Actinacidiphila yeochonensis CN732: one gene and its partner. The protein of the gene in region 2 binds, or shares a complex with, the protein of the main gene of each other region. Links are inferred from orthologs where the notes say so. Each region holds a gene or a part of one and is shown on either strand. Other genes may lie near its edges.

Region 1 (9,715 bases), on a different replicon or contig from region 2:
GGGCGACCACCTTCGGCGGCACCCCGCTGCGCCGGCCGCCCGCGGCGGCCCCGCCGCCCCGAAGCCGCCGTCGACCTGTTCTGATCACTCGCGCCCCATGTCCCTGTGTACGGTCACCGTTTCCACCCCGTCCGCCGCCAGTCTGGCCGCCAGCCGCTCCGACATCGCCACACTGCGGTGTTTGCCACCCGTGCAGCCCACGGCGATGGTCACGTACCGCTTGCCCTCGCGGCGGTATCCGGCCGCGATGATGTGCAGCAGTTCGGCGTAGCGGTCCAGGAACTCCTTCGCGCCGGGTTGGTTGAAGACGTACGTGGCGACCTCGTCGTTGAGCCCGGTGAAGGGCCGCAGCTCCGGCACCCAGTGGGGGTTCGGCAGGAAGCGGCAGTCCACCACCAGGTCGGCGTCGACGGGCAGCCCGTACTTGTATCCGAACGACATGACGGTGGCCCTGAGTTCCGGCTCTTCCTCGCCTGCGAACTGCGCGTCCAGCTTGGCCCGCAGCTCGTGGACGTTCAGGCTGGAGGTGTCGATCACCAGGTCGGCGTCGCCGCGCAGTTCGCGCAGCAGGTCGCGCTCGGCCGCGATGCCGTCGACGATCCGGCCGGAGCCCTGGAGGGGGTGCGGGCGCCGGACGGACTCGAAGCGGCGCACCAGCGCCTCCTCCGACGCCTCCAGGAAGATCACCCGCCGCTTGACACCCCGGCCGGCGAGGTCGGCCAGCGACTCCCGGAGGTTGTCGAAGAACTGCCGGCCGCGCACGTCGACCACGACGGCGATCCGGGCCACGTTGCCCTGCGAGCGGGCCCCGAGGTCGACCATGGTGGGGATGAGGGCGGGCGGCAGGTTGTCCACCACGAACCAGCCCAGGTCCTCCAGGCACTTGGCGGCGGTGCTGCGGCCGGCCCCGGACATCCCGGAGATGATCACCAGTTCGGGGATGGGGGCCTCGCCGTTGGACGCCACGGGAGCGGCGGGTCCCACGGTTCCCACGCCGGCGTGGGCGGCCCGCTTGCCGGGGGTGCCGTCCGGCGCGGAACCGGGCTGCCCCCCGTCGCCGTCCGCCTGTTCGCGCGCGGGTGGCCGCGGCTGTTCGTGCGGCTTCTCCTGTGGTTCGCCGTGCGGCTTCTCACGCGGCTGGTCTGGGTGGTCGGAATGGTCCGGGCCGGTCATGCGCTCTGCCCCCGAGGGTCGGACGGGGCCGCCGCCGGGGTGGCGGGTGTCCCGTCGCTGCTGTCGTCGATGATCTCGCCGGTCGCGGTGTTCACGGCCGGTGCGGCCGGAGCCGCGGCGGCCAGGGACGCGACGACCGTCTCCGCCGTACGGCGGCCGATCCCCGGCACCTGGCAGATCTCCTCCACGCTCGCCGCCCGCAGCCGCTTCAGGGAGCCGAAGTGCTTCAGCAGAGCCTGCCTGCGGGTGGCGCCCAGGCCGGGAACCGCGTCCAGCGCCCCGGCCTTCATGGTCTTCGAGCGCTTGCTGCGCTGGTAGGTGATCGCGAACCGGTGCGCCTCGTCGCGCACCCGCTGGAGCAGGTACAGGCCCTCGCTGGTGCGCGGCAGGATCACCGGGTCGTCCTCGCCGGGCAGCCAGACCTCCTCCAGTCGCTTGGCCAGGCCGCAGACGGCGACGTCCTCGGCTATGCCCAGCTCTTCCAGGGCCCGGCGGGCCGCCGCCACCTGCGGCTGGCCGCCGTCGACGACGACCAGCTGCGGCGGGTAGGCGAACTTGCGCGGCCGGCCGGTCTCCGGGTCGATCGGACCGCCCACGCCCTCCGCTCCGTCGTCGCCGCCGTCAGCGTCGTCGCCGTCGCCGTCGGGAGCGCCGTCGGGAACGCCGGCGGGCGCGTGCGAGGTGTGCGGGGGGTGCGGCGCCGGTACCGGATCGGTCCCCGGGAGGGCGGGGCTCGCGGCGGTCCGCGGCGGGGCGGCGGCGTCCCGCTCGGACGTCGCGCCCGTCGGCTCCGGCCCGCCGGCGTCCCCGGTGATCTGCTCCTCCCACTCGCTGGTGCGCTGCTTCTCCTGGAGGTAGCGGCGGAAGCGGCGGGTGACGACCTCGTGCATGGCCCGGACGTCGTCCTGGCCGGCGAAGGACTTGATCTGGAAGCGGCGGTACTCGCTCTTGCGGGCCAGGCCGTCCTCGAAGACGACCATGGACGCCACCACGTCGTCGCCCTGCAGGTGGCTGATGTCGTAGCACTCGATCCGCAGCGGCGCGGTGTCCAGGTCGAGGGCCGCGGCGATCTCCTCCAGGGCGCGGGAGCGGGTCGTCAGGTCGGAGGCGCGCTTGGTCTTGTGCAGGGCCAGCGCCTGCTGCGCGTTGCGCTGCACGGTGGCCATCAGGTCCTTCTTGTCGCCGCGCTGCGGCACCCGCAGGCTGACGTGGGAGCCGCGCCGGTCGCAGAGCCACTGGGCGAGCGGCTCCACCGGCTCGGGCAGCACCGGGACCAGCACCTCCTTGGGGACACCGCCGGCGCCGCCGGCCTGCTCGGCGTCGCCGGACTCGTCCCCGTACAGCTGCTGGAGGGCGTGCTCGACCAGGTCCGTGGTGTCGACGGCCTCCACCTTGTCGGTGACCCAGCCGCGCTGGCCGCGCACCCGGCCGCCGCGTACGTGGAAGATCTGGACGGCCGCCTCCAACTCGTCCTCGGCGACGGCGATCAGGTCGGCGTCGGTGGCGTCGGCGAGCACCACCGCGTTCTTCTCCATGGCGCGGCGCAGCGCCTCGATGTCGTCGCGCAGCCGGGCCGCCTGCTCGTACTCCATGGCCTCGGCGGCGGACTTCATCCCCTGTTCGAGACGGCGCAGGTGCGTGCCGGTGTGGCCGGCCATGAAGTCGCAGAACTCCTCGGCGAGTTCGCGGTGCTCCTGGGGGCTGACCCGGCCCACGCAGGGCGCGGAGCACTTGCCGATGTAGCCGAGCAGGCAGGGGCGGCCGATCTGGGCGGAGCGCTTGAAGACGCCGGCCGAGCAGGTGCGTACGGGGAAGACCCGCAGCAGCAGGTCGACGGTCTCGCGGATGGCCCAGGCGTGGGCGTACGGGCCGAAGTAGCGCACCCCGCGGCGCTTGGGGCCGCGCATCACCTGGACCCGGGGGAACTCCTCGTTCATGGTCACCGCGAGGGAGGGGTAGCTCTTGTCGTCGCGGTACTTGACGTTGAACCGCGGGTCGAACTCCTTGATCCAGGAGTACTCGAGCTGGAGCGCCTCGACCTCGGTGGAGACCACCGTCCACTCCACGGAGGCGGCCGTGGTGACCATGGTGGCGGTCCGCGGGTGCAGGTTGGTGATGTCCTGGAAGTAGGAGGACAGGCGCTGGCGCAGGCTCTTCGCCTTGCCGACGTAGATCACCCGGCGGTGCTGGTCCCGGAACTTGTAGACCCCTGGGGAGTCGGGGATCTCGCCCGGCTTCGGTCGGTAACTGCTGGGGTCTGCCATGCCACCACCCTACTGTCGTACCGTGTGGATACGGTCTGCGACGAGGCCGCTCGGGAGGGCGACTTCAGCTCTCCGGACCAGGTCGCACCGGGCCCGCCCGGACCGTGTTCCGGCGGGCGCCGGAGCACCGCGGTGGGGCGCCGCGGTGAGGGCGCGTGGACCCCGCCGCAGGGCGGGCCCCACTCAGGCCCCGGGACCGGCGGTGAGCTTGCCGCCGCGCTCGGTGACGTCGACCGCGGGCAGCGGCGCGACCGCCGGGCCCTGGACGACCTTCCCGGTCTCGACGTCGAACTGGCTGCCGTGGCAGGGGCAGGAGGCGGTGGTGCCCTGGACGGAGTCCAGGACGCAGCCCTGGTGGGTGCACACGGCGCTGAACGCCTTGAACCGGCCCTGCTGCGGCTGCGACACCAGCACCCGGTCCTCGCGGTAGAGCTTGGCGCTGCCGACGGGGACCGCCGAGGCGGAGCCGAGGTCCACGGGCTTCGTCGGGCCGTCGGCGGTGTCCTTCTTGCCGCCGCAGGCGGCCAGGCCGGCCCCGGTGATCCCGACGGTCCCGGCCAGTGCCGCGCCCCGCAGGACGGTGCGGCGGCCGGCGGGCGTTTCGGTGGACATGTGTGCTCCTGGTACGGGAAGTGACGGTCTTGCCGTGCGTACCCTACGACCCGTCCCCGGAGCGCCGGACGGCGGCGTGCCGCCTGCCGTCCCTCACCCGCCGCCGGCCGGCGTCGCCTGCGCGCGGGGGCGGCTCCGGCCGCGTCCCCGGCCACGTGCCGGACCACGCGGGCACCGAGGCACCCGTCCGCCCCCACCCCGTGCCGGGCCCGCTCCAGTGCGGGGCGGACGCCCGCCCGGGGGCGGCACCGCGTCACGGGCGGCCCTTCCCGGGAGGGCCGCCGCCTCCTCCGGCCGTCCGCGCCCCCGGAGCCGCGCCGCCCCGGCTACGCCTTCGCCGCCCGCTTCCTCGGCGTGGCGGCCTTCTTCCCCGAGGCCTTGCCCGAGGCGCCCGAGGAGGTGCCCGTGCCCGACGCCGACGTGGCGGCGCCCTTGGCCTTGGCGCCCGTCCCGGCCGCCGAGGCGGCGGACTTGGCGGGTGCCTTGGCGCGCGTCCTGCCTGCTGCCCCTGACGCCGAGGCCGTCTTGGCCGCCGCACGCCTGCGGGGTGCGGGCACCGCCGCGTCGCTGACCGCCTCGGGGTCGAGGATGTCGCGCAGGAACTTGCCGGTGTGGCTGGCCGGGATACCCGCGATCTGCTCGGGGGTGCCCTCGGCCACCACCAGGCCGCCTCCGCTGCCGCCCTCGGGGCCCATGTCGACCACCCAGTCGGCGGTCTTGATCACGTCGAGGTTGTGCTCGATCACGATCACCGAGTTGCCCTTGTCGACCAGCCCGGAGAGCACCTTGATCAGCTTGCTGATGTCCTCGAAGTGCAGGCCGGTGGTGGGCTCGTCCAGCACGTAGACCGTCCGGCCGGTGGAGCGCTTCTGGAGCTCGGAGGCGAGCTTGACGCGCTGCGCCTCGCCGCCGGAGAGGGTGGGCGCGGACTGGCCGAGCCGGACGTACCCGAGGCCCACCTCGTGCAGGGTGCGCAGGTGGCGGGCGATGGCGGGCACCGCCTCGAAGAAGTCCAGCGCCTCCTCGATCGGCATGTCCAGCACCTCGGAGATGGACTTGCCCTTGTAGTGGACCTCCAGCGTCTCCCGGTTGTAGCGGGCACCGTGGCAGACCTCGCACGGGACGTACACGTCCGGCAGGAAGTTCATCTCGATCTTGATGGTGCCGTCGCCCGCGCAGTTCTCGCAGCGGCCGCCCTTCACGTTGAAGGAGAACCGGCCGGGCAGGTAGCCGCGGACCTTGGCCTCCATCGTCTCCGCGAAGAGCCTGCGGACGTGGTCGAAGACCCCGGTGTACGTGGCCGGGTTGGACCGCGGGGTGCGTCCGATGGGCGACTGGTCGACGTGCACGACCTTGTCCACCAGGTCGTCGCCGTCGACCCGGGTGTGCCGGCCGGGCACCGTGCGGGCACCGTTGAGCTCGCGCGCCAGGTGCGTGTAGAGGATGTCGTTGACCAGCGTGGACTTGCCGGAGCCGGAGACGCCGGTGACCGCCGTGAGCACGCCCAGTGGGAAGGACACGTCGATGTCCTGGAGGTTGTGCTCGCGGGCGCCGTGCACCGTGAGGTTCCGCTCGGGGTCGACCGGGCGGCGCGCCGGCGGCACCGGGATGGCGCGCCGGCCCGAGAGGTACTGGCCGGTGAGCGACTCGGGGTTCTCCAGCAGCTCCTTGAGCGAGCCGGAGTGGACGACCTTGCCGCCGTGCTCGCCGGCGCCGGGGCCGATGTCGACCACCCAGTCGGCGGTCTTGATGGTGTCCTCGTCGTGCTCGACGACGATCAGGGTGTTGCCGAGGTCGCGCAGCCGTACCAGCGTCTCGATCAGCCGGTGGTTGTCGCGCTGGTGCAGGCCGATGGAGGGCTCGTCCAGCACGTACAGGACGCCGACGAGTCCGGAGCCGATCTGCGTGGCCAGCCGGATGCGCTGGGCCTCGCCGCCGGAGAGGGTGCCGGCGGCGCGGTTGAGGGAGAGGTAGTCCAGGCCGACGTCGACGAGGAAGCGCAGCCGCTCGTTGACCTCCTTGAGGACGCGCTCGGCGATCTTGCGGTCGCGCGCGTTGAGCTTCATCGCGCCCAGGAACTCCGCGCAGTCGCTGATCGACATCGCGGAGACCTCGGCGATCGAGCGGCCCTCCACCGTGACGGCCAGCACCAGCGGCTTCAGCCGGCTGCCGTGGCAGGTCGGACAGGGCACCTCGCGCATGTAGCCCTCGAAGCGCTCCCGGCTGGCGTCGCTCTCCGACTCCTGGTGGCGCCGCTTGACGTAGTTGACCACGCCCTCGAAGTTCGTGGTGTACGAGCGGTCGCGGCCGAAGCGGGTGCGGTAGGAGACGCGGACCTCGGACTTGTGGCCGTACAGCAGGGCCTTCTTGGCACGGGCGGGCAGGCCGGCCCAGGGGATGTCGGTGCGGAAGCCGAGCTCCTTCGACAGGCCCTGGACGAGCTTCTCGAAGTACCCCTTGGACATGCCGCTGCTCCAGGGGGAGATGGCCCCCTCGTCCAGGCTGCGGTCCTCGTCCGGCACCAGCAGTTCGGGGTCGACCTCCATGCGGGAGCCGATGCCGGTGCACTCGGGGCAGGCGCCGAAGGGCGAGTTGAAGGAGAAGGAGCGCGGCTCCAGCTCCTCGAAGGACAGGTCGTCGTACGGGCAGTACAGGTGCTCGGAGAACATCCGCTCGCGCTGCGGGTCGTCCTCCGGGAGGTCCACGAAGTCGAGGATCACCATGCCGCCGGACAGGCCGAGCGCCGTCTCGACGGAGTCGGTGAGGCGGCGCTTGGCGGACCCCTTGACGGTCAGCCGGTCCACCACCACCTCGATGGTGTGCTTCTCCTGCTTCTTCAGCTTCGGCGGGTCGGTGAGCTGGATCGTCGCGCCGTCCACCCGGGCGCGACTGTAGCCCTTGGTCTGGAGGTCGGCGAAGAGGTCGACGAACTCGCCCTTGCGCTCGCGCACCAGCGGCGAGAGCACCTGGAAGCGGCTGCCCTCCTCCAGCTCCAGCACCTTGTCCACCACCGCCTGGGGCGACTGCCGGGCGATGGGGCGCCCGCACTCGGGGCAGTGCGGCTTCCCGATCCGGGCGAAGAGCAGCCGCAGGTAGTCGTAGACCTCGGTGATGGTGCCCACGGTGGAGCGCGGGTTGCGCGAGGTGGACTTCTGGTCGATCGAGACGGCCGGGGACAGCCCCTCGATGAAGTCGACGTCCGGCTTGTCCATCTGGCCGAGGAACTGCCGGGCGTAGGAGGACAGCGACTCGACGTAGCGGCGCTGGCCCTCGGCGAAGATCGTGTCGAAGGCGAGGGAGGACTTCCCCGAGCCGGACAGGCCGGTGAAGACGATGAGGGAGTCCCGGGGCAGGTCGAGCGAGACGTTCCGCAGATTGTGCTCGCGAGCGCCACGGATAGTGAGTCGGTCGGCCACGCCAGTGCGCCTTTCCTTCGGAAAGTGGGGGGACGGGGGAAACGATGGAGCGTCGCACCCCCAGTCAGCGTAAACGGGGTGGCCGCGGCTTTTCTTCCACTTGTCGGTATCGCGCCACACCCGGACCGGCTTCCCGCCCGGCTGCGACCGCGTACACGACCCTATAGCACGTGCATTCGATTAGCGGTCGCGCTCACCCTCATTCACTCGATCGTGTGGCGCACCGTCCGTCTGTGCGAGACGCCGTCCACGGCGGCCGGGTTCCCGCACCGGCCGGTCCCCGCACGGCGCCATCGCTAGGCTGGCGCCATGGCTTACACGGGAGAGGTCGCCGTCGGGGGCACGCCCGACGTGCACGAGCTGGCGGACCTGGTCGTCACGAAGGTCGCGGTCGGGCCGATGGACAACAACGCGTATCTGCTGCGCTGCCGCGCCACCGGCGAACAGTTCCTCGTCGACGCGGCGAACGACGCCGGCACCCTGCTGGAGGTGGTCGGCACCGACGGGCTGGCCGGCGTCGTCACCACCCACCGGCACGGCGACCACTGGCAGGCCCTCGCCGCCGTCGTGAACGCCACCGGCGCGCGCACGTACGCCGGCCGCGAGGACGCCGACGGCATCCCCGTCCCGACGGCCGCGCCGCTCGACGACGGCGACACCGTCCGCTTCGGGCGCGTCGTCCTCACCGCACGCCACCTCGTCGGCCACACCCCCGGCAGCGTAGCCCTCGTCTACGACGACCCGCACGGACACCCGCACCTCTTCACCGGGGACTGCCTCTTCCCCGGCGGCGTGGGCAACACCCACGGCGACCCGGCCGCCTTCGCCTCGCTCCTGGCCGACGTCACCGCGAAGCTCTTCGACGTCCTCCCCGACGAGACATGGGTCTACCCCGGCCACGGCAACGACACCACCCTCGGCGCCGAGCGCCCCCACCTGGCGGAGTGGCGCGAACGCGGCTGGTGACCCGGCGAGCCGTCACCGCGCGGCCGGAGGTCAGGACGTGGGGGCGACGGGCTCGGCCAGCTTCGGGCGCATCCAGGGGTAGGGGTCGGTGATCGGGTCCCGTCGCGAGCGCACGTCGCGAGCGCCCGTCGGTGCGCATGTCGGGTGCGTATGTCGGTGCGTACGTCGAGCAGGGGCCCGGCAGCCGCGTAGTGCCGCCCCGGCCCGAGCCGTGGGCGGCCGGCGGACCGCTGTCCGTCAGTCGCGCGCCCGTCCCGTGCCCGCCAGGCGGGAGGTCAGCGCTCGCCGCGCATGCGCATGCCGACCTCGCCCTGGTCGGTCTCCCACCAGGGGCGGGTCATCTCCGGCACCGGCGGGACCGGGCGGGCCGCGGCGGCGGCCGGCTGCGGGGCGGCGGTCCCGGACTTCTCGGCCGTCCCGGACTCCTCAACGGCCTCGGCGGCCTCGGCAGGCCGCGTGGGGCCGGCGGACCGGGCGGGCGGTGCGGCGGGGACGAGGCGGCCTGGCGCGCGGCCTCGCGGTCCAGGGCGGCGTCCATCACGGCGGTGCGCTCGCGTTCGGCGTGCCACCACTCGGCGAAGACCAGCAGCAGGAACGGCAGCCCGACGAGTTCCGCCAGGGTGACCATGAGACCGCCGCCGAGCATCTGGTCGTGCTGGACCGAGGGCCCCCAGGTGCGCGGGTGGCTGGTGTACCAGTGGCCGGCGACGAGGGTGCCGCTGGTCATGACGACGATGCCGGGCACGGAGTCGAAGAGGCCGTCGAAGAGGACCAGGACCGCGCGCACCGGGTGGCTGCACCAGCGCGGCAGCAGCTCCTGGCGGCTGAGCATCGGCAGCACGAAGAGGCAGCCGGTGAGGACCAGCTGCAGATGCATCAGCTGCCTGACCAGGCCGTTGCCGAGCGAGGTCGTGAAGTAGGGCGTGAAGTAGATGGTCAGCTCGGAGGCGAGCACCAGCACCGAGCTGACCAGCGGGTACGTCAGCGCCCGCGCGGGCGCGGAGGCGAAGGCCCGGCGCAGCCGCCCGTCCGGGGAGGCCAGGCCGAGCGGGTCGCCGAGGGCGAGGCCGAGGGGGACGTAGAGGTCGAGCAGGATGTTCTGGACGGCGGCGGGCCAGAAGAGCACCCGGTTGTAGACGGCCAGCCCCGACATCGTGGCGAACACCAGCGCGCCGAGGCCGAAGAGGTAGAAGACCGCCGTACGCCACACCGGCCAGCGCTCGCCGGCCCGCGTCCTGCGCCACACCCCGTAGCCGTAGACCGCGCCGAGCAGGAGTACGACGG
Region 2 (10,212 bases):
CGGCGTGGCCGTCGGGCGCGGCTTGGACGGCCGACTCGGAGGGCGCGCCGCTGACGCGCACGTGGACGTCCTTGCACCCGGTCAGCAGGAGCGAGGCACCGAGCATCGCGGTGGTCGCGAGGACGAGCGGCCGGGGCACCGGGCCGCGGCGGCCGCGGCCGGCGCCGGCCGCCTCCTTCCGGCGGTACCGGACGCGCGGACGTCCGGTCGTGGCCGCGTCGGTCCCGGCGGTCCCGGCGGGCGCCGCGGGCGCCGCGAGTGCCGCGAGTGCCGCCGGACGCGCGGGGGTTGTCGGTGTCAGCCTGTCCATCACCGCACCTCGGATCTGTCTGCGGGGCGCGGGTGTCGCGCCCCGTCCCTTCGGTGTCACTGACTCTGAACCTGCCCCAACCAGGCGAGAGTACGGCGGAGTTCGGAGGTGAACGGGTGGTGCGGCCCGTGCACGCGCTCCGCGTCGGACACCAGCGGGACCGGAATCTGCCGGACGGCGGCCCGCTCCCCCGTCGACAGCGGGACATGGCCGATGCGGCGCCGCGTCCCCGACGGAGTGCCGGACCGAGTCGGACGAGTCAGATGAGCCATACGATCATACGAGTCAGGCGAGATCATCTGGGCTGCGGACGGCGGTCGAGCCGGTTCGGACGGTTCAGCCGGGTTCCGGGGCAGTGCGTCGTGAACGCGTCGCGGGTTTGGGCGGACGGATCAGCGGCCGTCCGGAAGCCGACTCCCGGAGGAGGAACCGGACGGGCCGCGGCGGCGCGCAGACGGCCCTCCCGAGCGGCCACCGTCACGACGCACGGCGAGCCTAGCGGCCCGGCGGGGGTCCGCACCCGCCATCCCGCACAGCCTGTGGACAACTTCGCCCGCGGTCCGCGCGGGCCGCCGCGGAGCCCGCGCGGACCGGCCCGGCGGCGCCCGCCCCGCGCCCCTCGGGGCGGAGCGCCCGCGCACGTACCGCCCGGCGGCCCACCCTCCGCTGCCGCCCGAGTGCCGCCGCGCGGTCTCACGGGTCCCACCACGACAGCCTCGTCCCGTATCTTTTCCGGCAGACCCCGACCCGGCTGCCACTGGAGGACGACGATGGAGAAGGCCGAGGCGGTCTTCCCGGCGCAGGAGTCCAGGACCGCCGAGGGCGGAGCCGACGCCCGGCAGCAGGCCGGAGGCGCCCTCTCCAGGCTGCGGATGCCGGGCGCCCGACTGGACCCCTATCTCCTGGCGCTGGTCTTCCTCGCCGCCTACACGGCACTGTCCGTGACCCGTTACCGGCAGCTGCTCACGATGTCCTGGGACCTCGGGATCTTCGAGCAGGCCGTGAAGTCCTACGCCCACCTGCACGCCCCGGTGGCGGACCTGAAGGGCCCCGGGTTCAACATCCTGGGCGACCACTTCAGTCCGGTCACGGCGCTGATCGCGCCCTTCTACCGGGTCTTCCCGACGCCGGTGACGCTGCTGGTCGCCCAGGCCGTGCTGTTCGCGGTGTCCGTCATCCCCGTGACCAGGGTGTCCGGGCTGCTGCTGGGGCGGGGCCGCGGGCTCGCCGTCGGGGTGGCGTACGCGCTGTCGTGGGGGGTGCAGCGGGCGGTCCAGTTCGACTTCCACGAGATCGCCTTCGCGATGCCGCTGCTGGCCTTCTCGCTGGAGGCGGTGCTGCGCCGGCGGTGGGCACCGGCGATGTGGTGGGCGGTGCCGCTGGTCTTCGTCAAGGAGGACATGGGCGTCACGGCCGCGGCGATCGGCGCGATCGTGTGGTGGCGCACCCGCGAGGAACGGGACGCCGCCGCGGAGGCGGTGGAGGCGGGCCCGGACGCCGCCTCCGAGGACGGGCACGAGAAGGACCCGGAAGACGGCGGGGCCTCGGACGGCCCGACCTCCCCGGCACGCGAACGGCTCACCGACGCGCTGCGCTACGGCCCCTGGGCGATCGGCCTGGCCGGTTTCGGTGTCGCCATGTCGGCGCTGGCCTTCGGTGTGATCATCCCGGCGTTCAACTCGACGGGCGGCTACGACTACTGGAACAAGCTCAGCGGCGACGGCGCCCCCATGCCGGGCCACATCCCGTTGTGGACGGCCGTGCACACCCTGCTGTGGGTGCTGCTGCCGACCAGCGGCCTGCTGGCGCTGCGCTCGCCGCTGATCGTCGCCGCACTGCCCACCCTGGGCTGGCGGTTCGTCTCCCACGACGACCACTACTGGGGCACCGACTGGCACTACAGCGCCGTCCTGATGCCGGTGGTGGTGCTGGCCATGGTGGACGCGGCGGCCTCCTGCCGCACCAGCCCCCGCGCCTGGCTGCGGTCGTACGCCTCCGGGGTGCCCGCGGCGGTGGCCGGCGCCGCGCTCGCGCTGACGCTCACCATGCCGCTGGCCGCGCTGGCGCACTCCGGCACCTACACCGTCGACGCCCGGACCAGGGCGATCGAGCACGCCCTCGCCCAGATCCCCGACGGCGCCACCGTGGAGGCGAACGTCGGGCCGATCAGCCACCTGGTGGACCGCACCACGGTGTACTGGGTGGGCGACACCAAGACGGTCGTCCCGCAGTACATCGCGATCGACAACATCTCGGGCTGGGCCGGCGACCCGGTGACGTACGCCAAGCAGCTGCACCCGACGGCGGCGTACAGCCAGGTCGCCTCCGTCCAGGGCTACGTCGTCCTCAAGCGCACCGGCTGACCGCGCCCGGTGTCCGGGCGCACAAGGACGTCAGCTCCTCAGGACGGCCGGCCGGACGGTCAGCTCGTCGGATAGTCGACGTACGCGAAGCGGCGGCCGTCCGGTGCCCAGCTGTTGACGTTGAGGCTTCCCTGGCCGCCGTTGAACGCCAGCAGGTCGCGGTGGCCGCCGCCGTCCGGGGTGGTGAGCCGGAGCAGGACGTCCTGGTCGGCCGGGTGCCCCAGGGTGCCCGGCGGGAAGCTGATGTAGAGCAGGTGCCGGCCGTCGGGCGAGGGGTGCGGGAACCAGTTGACGCGCTCGTCGCCCGTGAGGCGGGTCGGTTCGGAGCCGTCGGGGCGCATCCGGAACAGCTGGGCGTGTCCGGGGGCGGCGGCGCCGTGCTCGGAGTTGAAGTACAGCCACTCGCCGTCGGGGCTGAACTCCGGCCCGTCGGCGGGCGCCGGGGTGTCGGTGAGGCGGGTGTCGGGGCCGCCCGCGGCCGGCACGGTGAAGATGTTGCGGTAGCCCCACTCGTCCCCGTTCCAGGGCTCCACTCCCACGTAGGCGAGGGTGCCGCCGTCGGGCGAGACACCGTGCAGGAAGTGCCGGAAGGGCCCGGGCCGGTGGTCGTTGGTGACCCGGCGGGCGGCACCGCCCCCGAAGGGGACGGCGTGGATGTGGCCGTCGCCGGCCGACAGGTAGATGGTGGCGCCGTCGGGCGAGATCACGTGGTCGTTGTTGGCGTCGGTGATGCCGCCGGCGTCGATCAGCTCGGGCCCGGCGCCGTCCCCGGGGGCCGGGTCGGCGGGTATCCGGAAGAGCAGACCGTCGTGGTTGTAGAGCAGCCAGCGGCCGTCCGGGGACCAGTTGGGGGCCTCCAGGGCGGTGCCGGCGGTCTCGTGGACCACCCGCGGCTCCCCGCCGTCGATGTCGGCGACCAGCAGCCTGGCGCGTTGGCCGGGGGCGAGCGGCCGAATGTTCGTCCCGGTTCCGGTGATCGTCACACCGGCACACTAACGCGCCGGCCCAAGGACGGAAGGGAGTCGGCCGACGGGGGGCGGACCGGCGCCCGGGCCGGGGAGCGCCCCGGAGGCCGCCCGCCGGAGGTCGCCACCCGCCCTCGCCGGCTCAGCCGCCGAGCACCGTCGTCAGGAACTCCGCCGTCCACTGGAGCAGTTCACGCCCCACCACCGGCTTGCCGCCGATCCGCGCCGTGGCCGGGCGGGGCACCATCAGCTGCCGGGTCGCCGGCTTGAGGACGGAGCGCGGGTAGATCCGCTGGAGCCGCAGCTCCTGCGACTCGCGCAGCTCCACCGGCCCGAAGCGCACGTTGGAGCCCTGGAGGGTGATGTCGGCGACGCCGACCCTGCGGGCCAGGATGCGCAGCCCGGCCACCAGGAGCAGGTTCTCGACCGGCTCCGGCAGCTTGCCGTAGCGGTCGGCCAGCTCCTCGCGGACGGCGGCGATGTCCTCCTCGGAGCCGGCCGCCGCGATCGCGCGGTAGGCCTGGAGCCGCAGCCGCTCGCCGGGCGCGTAGTCGTGCGGGACGTGGGCGTCCACCGGCAGCTCGATCTTCACCTCCAGCAGCTCCTCCTCCGGCTCGCCGCCGCCCTCCAGCGAGGCGCGGTAGTCCGCCACCGCCTCGCCGACCATCCGCATGTACAGGTCGAAGCCGACCCCGGCGATGTGGCCGGACTGCTCGCCGCCCAGCAGGTTGCCGGCGCCGCGGATCTCCAGGTCCTTCATCGCCACGTACATGCCGGCGCCCATCTCGGTGTGCTGGGCGATGGTGGCCAGCCGCTCGTGCGCGGTCTCGGTGAGCGGCTTCTCCGGCGGGTACAGGAAGTAGGCGTAGCCGCGCTCGCGGGAGCGGCCGACCCGGCCGCGCAGCTGGTGCAGCTGGGACAGGCCGAAGGTGTCGCCGCGCTCCACGATGAGGGTGTTGGCGTTCGAGATGTCGATGCCGGACTCCACGATGGTGGTGGACACCAGCACGTCGGCCTTCTTCTCCCAGAAGTCGACGACGACCTGTTCCAGCTGGGACTCCCCCATCTGCCCGTGCGCGGTGACGATCCGCGCCTCGGGGACGATGGCGCGCAGCCGGGACGCGGCCCGGTCGATGGACTCCACCCGGTTGTGGATGTAGAAGACCTGGCCCTCGCGCAGCAGTTCGCGGCGGATCGCCGCTCCGATCTGCTTCTCCTCGTACGGTCCGACGAACGTGAGCACCGGGTGGCGCTCCTCGGGCGGGGTGGTGATGGTGGACATCTCCCGGATGCCCGTCACCGCCATCTCCAGGGTGCGCGGGATGGGGGTGGCGGACATGGTGAGCACGTCCACGTTGGCCCGCAGCTTCTTCAGCTGCTCCTTGTGCTCGACGCCGAACCGCTGTTCCTCGTCGACGATCACCAGGCCGAGGTCCTTGAAGCGGGTCTCGGACGCGAAGAGCCGGTGGGTGCCGATGACGACGTCGACCGACCCGTCGCGCAGCCCTTCGAGTACGGCCTTGGCCTCGGTGTCGGTCTGGAACCGGGACAGCGCGCGGACGTTCACCGGGAACTGCGCGTACCGCTCGGAGAACGTGCCGAAGTGCTGCTGCACCAGCAGCGTGGTGGGCACCAGCACCGCGACCTGCTTGCCGTCCTGGACGGCCTTGAAGGCGGCGCGCACCGCGATCTCGGTCTTGCCGTAGCCGACGTCGCCGCACACCAGGCGGTCCATCGGCACGGACTTCTCCATGTCCGCCTTGACCTCGCCGATGGTGGTGAGCTGGTCGGGCGTCTCCGCGTACGGGAAGGCGTCCTCCAGCTCGCGCTGCCACGGCGTGTCGGACCCGAAGGCGTATCCGGGCGCGGCCATCCGCGCCGAGTAGAGCCGGATCAGGTCGGCGGCGATCTCCTTGACCGCCTTCTTGGCCCGCGCCTTGGTCTTGGTCCAGTCCGCGCCGCCGAGCCGGTGCAGCGAGGGGGCCTCGCCGCCGACGTACTTGGTGACCTGCTCCAGCTGGTCGGTGGGCACGAAGAGGCGGTCGCCGGGCTGGCCGCGCTTGGCCGGGGCGTACTCCACCACCAGGTACTCGCGGGTGGCGCCCTGTACGGTGCGCTGCACCATCTCCACGTACCGGCCGACGCCGTGCTGCTCGTGGACGATGTAGTCGCCGCCGGCGAGGGTGAGCGGGTCGATGGTCTTGCGGCGCCGGGAGGGCATGCGGCCCATGTCCTTGGCGGTGGACCGCTGCCCGGACAGGTCGGTCTCGGTGAGCACCACGACGCGCAGCACGGGGTCGGTGAAGCCGTGCTCGATCGACCCGGTGGCCACGTGGACCACCGACGGCGCCAGCGGCTCCCCCGCCGGCAGGTCCACGGCCGCCCGGGCCGGAATGCCCTCGGTACCCAGCACCTCCACCAGCCGGGAGGCCGGCCCGTGGCCCTCGGTGACGTAGACGGCGCGCCAGCCCTCGGCCAGCCAGCCCTTGGTGTCGGCCAGGGCGCGGGCGGTGTCGCCGCGGTAGAGCTCCGGGGAGCGCATGCCCAGGCGCAGCGTGTCGCCGAACTCCAGCTCCGGGCCGGGCGACCGGTCCGGGGCACCGGCCGCCTCGTCGGCGGCGAACGGGCTCACCGACCACCACGGCAGGCCCAGCTCGCGGGCGTGGTCGCGCACCTCGGCGATGGAGCGCAGGCTGGCGGCGCCGAGGTCGACGGGGGCCTGGCCGCCGTCGGCGGAGGCGGCCCAGGACGCCTCGAGGAACTCCCGCGAGGTGGCCACCAGGTCGGCGGCCCGGGTGCGTACCCGCTCCGGGTCGCAGACGACCGCCATGGCGCCGGCCGGCAGTACGTCGAGCAGCAGCTCCATCTCGTCGACCAGCACCGGCGCCAGGGACTCCATGCCCTCGACGGCGATGCCCTCGGCGATCTTGCCGAGCAGCTCGTCCAGCTCCGGGTGGGCGGCGGCCAGCTCCGCGGCGCGCGCCCGGACGTCGGGGGTCAGCAGCAGCTCGCGGCAGGGCGGCGCCCACAGGCCGTGCTCGGCGACTTCGAGGGAGCGCTGGTCGGCGACCTTGAAGTACCTGATCTCCTCGACCTCGTCGCCCCAGAACTCGATCCGCAGCGGGTGCTCCTCGGTGGGCGGGAACACGTCGAGGATGCCGCCGCGCACCGCGAACTCGCCGCGCTTCTCCACCAGCTCGACCCGCGCGTACGCGGCGGCCGCCAGCTTCTCGACGACCTCCCCCAGGTCGGCGCTCTGGCCGCCGGCCAGGGCCACCGGCTCCAGGTCGCCCAGCCCCTTGACCTGCGGCTGGAGCACCGAGCGCACCGGCGCCACGACGACCCGCACAGGACCGGCCGCGACATCGCCGGCGGAGGGGTGGGCCAGCCGCCGCAGCACCGCCAGGCGGCGGCCGACGGTGTCGCTGCGCGGGGAGAGCCGTTCGTGCGGCAGCGTCTCCCACGACGGGAACTCCGCCACCGAGTCCGGCTCCAGCAGGGTACGCAGCGCGGCGGCCAGGTCCTCGGCCTCCCGGCCGGTCGCGGTCACCGCGAGGACGGTCCGCCCGGCGCGGGCGGCGAGCGCGGCGATGGCGAGCGGGCGGGCGGCCGGCGGCCCGACCAGATCCACGTGGGGGCGGGCACCGGAGGCGGCCGCCTCGACCGCCTCGGCGAGGGCGGCATCCTCGACGACGATGTCGACCAGACCGTTCAGGCTCATCAGATTCCTCAGGTTTTCCGACCGGGAGCGTCCGGGAGGAAGGGGCAGGCGGTGCGGAGTGAGTGGACGGGGACGGGCGGACAGGAGACGGGGACGCGGACGGGGACGGATGCCGGCAGGACGGCACGCGGGCACGGACCGGGCCGCACGGCGAAGGCACCTGGCCGGAGCCTTCCGCCACCCCGCCCCGAACAGCGCCGGAGCCGGGCCGGACCCGCCCGGTCGCGCGCCCTCGGGGGCGAACGCGGACCACCCGACACGTGGAACGGGCCGGGTTCACCCAGCCTACGACGTGGCGGTGACAGGCACCGCCCGGACGGGCACGCGGGCCCGGCGGGGCGCGCCGTGGCTGTCGGGCTGCCCGGATCCTGTCGGCCGGCACGTGGAACCGCGGGCGGGAGCCGGAACGTGTCGATGACAGAAACGGAACGGCACTGTGTCGAACCGAAGAACATCGGTCGAACCGAAAAACAGCCGAAGACCAACCGAAGACCAACCGAAGAGCAACTGAAGACCAACCGAAGAGCAACTGAAGAGCGGGGAGGGGCATTGCACAGCAGGCGAAGAGTCCCGGAGCACGCGGGAACCCACCGGAGGTGGGCGGCCGCGGTGGCCGCGGTCGCGGCGGGGGCGCTGTCCCTGGGCGGTGTCGCGCAGGCGGCGCCTGCCGGGGGCGGCGGAGCCGCCGGCCGGGCGGAGAGCGGAGCGGACGCCCACCAGGCGCTCCAGCAGGACTTCGCGGCGGCCGCGAAGGAGTTCCACGTGCCCGAGGGCGTGCTGCTGGCGGTGGCGTACCACCAGTCGCTGTGGGACACCCACGGCGGGAAGCCGAGCACGACCGGCAACTACAACGTGATGGGCCTGACCCACGTGGACGCGGCGGCCCTGGCCGCGGCCGCCCCCGAGACCGACGAGCGGGGCCTGGGCGGCACCTCCACGGGCACCGCCGCCAGGGCCGCCAAGGCCGGGAGCACGAGCACCGGGGGCACCGGCGACACGGCCGCCTACCGCACCCTGGACGCCGCCGCCGAGCTCATTGGCCGCTCGCAGGCGCAGTTGCGCGGCGACGCCGCGCAGAGTGTGCGCGGCGGGGCGGCGCTCCTGGCGCGCTACGAGAAGCAGCTCGCCGGCTCCCTGCCGGCCGACCCCGGTGCCTGGTACGCGGCGGTGGCCCGCTTCAGCCAGTCCACGGACGCGCAGGGCGCCGCGCAGTACGCCGACCGGGTGTACGCCACCCTGAAGGCGGGCGCCGCCCGCGTCACGGACGACGGCCAGCAGGTCACCCTGGCCGCCGAGCCGGCGGTGGTGCCGCAGACCGCCACCGTCGAGGAGCTGAAGCTGCCCTCGGCTACGGCCGAGGCGCAGGCGGAGACCGCGGCGGGCGGCACCGCCGCCACCCCGGCGGCCACCCCGGCCCCGGAGTGCCCGTCCGGCCTGACCTGCAACTTCGTTCCGGCCGCGTACAAGCAGAACAGCGCCACCGACAAGTCGAAGTACGGGAACTACGACATCGCGAACCGGCCGGCCGACGGCGACGCGATCAAGTACATCGTCATCCACGACACCGAGGGCAGCTACAGCGGCTCGCTCGCGCTGTTCCAGGACCCGACGAAGCTGGCCACCCCGCACTACATCGTGCGCTCCTCCGACGGGCTGGTCACCCAGCTCGTGCAGACCAAGAACGTGGCCTGGCACGCGGGGAACTACTACGTCAACGCCCACTCGATCGGCATCGAGCACGAGGGCGTCGCCGTGGACGGGGCGTCCTGGTACAGCGAGTCGATGTACGAGTCCTCGGCCGCGCTGGTCCGCTACCTGGCGGCGAAGTTCAACGTGCCGCTGGACCGGCAGCACATCATCGGCCACGACGACGTGCCGTCGCCGCAGACCGCGCAGCTGACCGCGATGCACTGGGACCCGGGGCCGTTCTGGAACTGGTCGCACTACATGGACCTGCTCGGCGCCACGCCGGGTGGCGGGGGCACCCCGATCGTCGGCGGCGAGGTCACCATCGACCCGCCGTTCACCTCCGCCAACGAGCCGGCCCTCACCGGCTGCTCCAGCGGCACCTGCTCGGCGCAGCCGGCCAGCTTCGTCTACCTGCGCACGTCCCCGTCCGCCACGGCGGCGCTGATCGGGGACTCGGTGATGGCCGGGCTGAAGGTCGCCAACGGCAGTACGCAGGCCGCTGACGTCACCGACAAGGCGGTCGCCGGGGAGAGCTTCGTCGTGGCCGGCGTCCAGGGTGACTGGACGGCGATCTGGTACGGCGGGCAGAAGGCCTGGTTCTACAACCCGGGCGGCGTCAACGCGGTGGCCAACGGCAACACCGCGCGCCACGTCGTCACCCCGGCCGGCGGCAGCGCGGTACAGGTGTACGGGCGGGCCTACCCGGAGGCCTCGGCCTACCCGTCGGTGATCGCCGACGTGGCCACCGAGGACACCCAGGTGGTGGCGCCCCTGGGCTACACCATCCCGGCCGGCCAGTCCTACGTCGCCGACGACCCGGTGACCTCGGACTACTACTACGCGAAGAACATCGACCAGAGCGCCCCGGGCGACCAGACCCGGGTGGTGGGCACCACCGTCTACTACCCGATCCGGTACAACCACCGGCTCGGCTTCGTCAAGGCCGCTGACGTGACGGTGGGCAGCGCGGCGGTACCGCCGGCGGGCACGTTCACCCCGGTCGGCCCCACGCGCATCATGGATACCCGCAACGGCACCGGCGTCGCCAAGGCGGCGGTGGGCGCGGGCAAGTCGGTCGTGCTCCAGGTCGCCGGCAAGGGCGGCGTGCCGTCCAGCGGGGTCACCGGCGTCGTCATGAACGTCACCGCGGTCGGCCCGACGGCC

The links.
Region 1: the proteins of mfd (region 2) and uvrA are in contact, whole or in part, in a crystal structure (PDB 4DFC), measured with the Escherichia coli proteins. The link is inferred for Actinacidiphila yeochonensis CN732 from one-to-one orthologs.

What each region holds. Positions count from the first base shown.
Region 1 is NZ_JQNR01000003.1:147,484-157,198, forward strand. The notes cover bases 4,176-7,788. They hold uvrA (excinuclease ABC subunit UvrA), read right to left. Parts: upstream 7,466-7,788; coding sequence 4,376-7,465; downstream 4,176-4,375. Other genes in these bases: BS72_RS02390 (MBL fold metallo-hydrolase), read left to right, coding at 7,775-7,788. Outside these bases: BS72_RS02365 (gluconeogenesis factor YvcK family protein), read right to left, coding at 1-88; RNase adapter RapZ, read right to left, coding at 85-966; excinuclease ABC subunit UvrC, read right to left, coding at 1,170-3,437; BS72_RS02380 (Rieske (2Fe-2S) protein), read right to left, coding at 3,621-4,049; more of BS72_RS02390, read left to right, coding at 7,789-8,431; BS72_RS02395 (cytochrome c oxidase assembly protein), read right to left, coding at 8,769-9,715. UniProt on the Escherichia coli protein: The UvrABC repair system catalyzes the recognition and processing of DNA lesions. UvrA is an ATPase and a DNA-binding protein. A damage recognition complex composed of 2 UvrA and 2 UvrB subunits scans DNA for abnormalities.
Region 2 is NZ_JQNR01000005.1:96,916-107,127, forward strand. Bases 3,581-7,690 are described here. They hold mfd (transcription-repair coupling factor), read right to left. Parts: upstream 7,360-7,690; coding sequence 3,781-7,359; downstream 3,581-3,780. Other genes in these bases: BS72_RS12615 (TolB family protein), read right to left, coding at 3,581-3,656. Outside these bases: BS72_RS12605 (HNH endonuclease family protein), read right to left, coding at 1-106; BS72_RS33985 (DUF2079 domain-containing protein), read left to right, coding at 1,081-2,673; more of BS72_RS12615, read right to left, coding at 2,733-3,580; BS72_RS12625 (N-acetylmuramoyl-L-alanine amidase), read left to right, coding at 7,969-10,212. UniProt on the Escherichia coli protein: Couples transcription and DNA repair by recognizing RNA polymerase (RNAP) stalled at DNA lesions. Mediates ATP-dependent release of RNAP and its truncated transcript from the DNA, and recruitment of nucleotide excision repair machinery to the damaged site.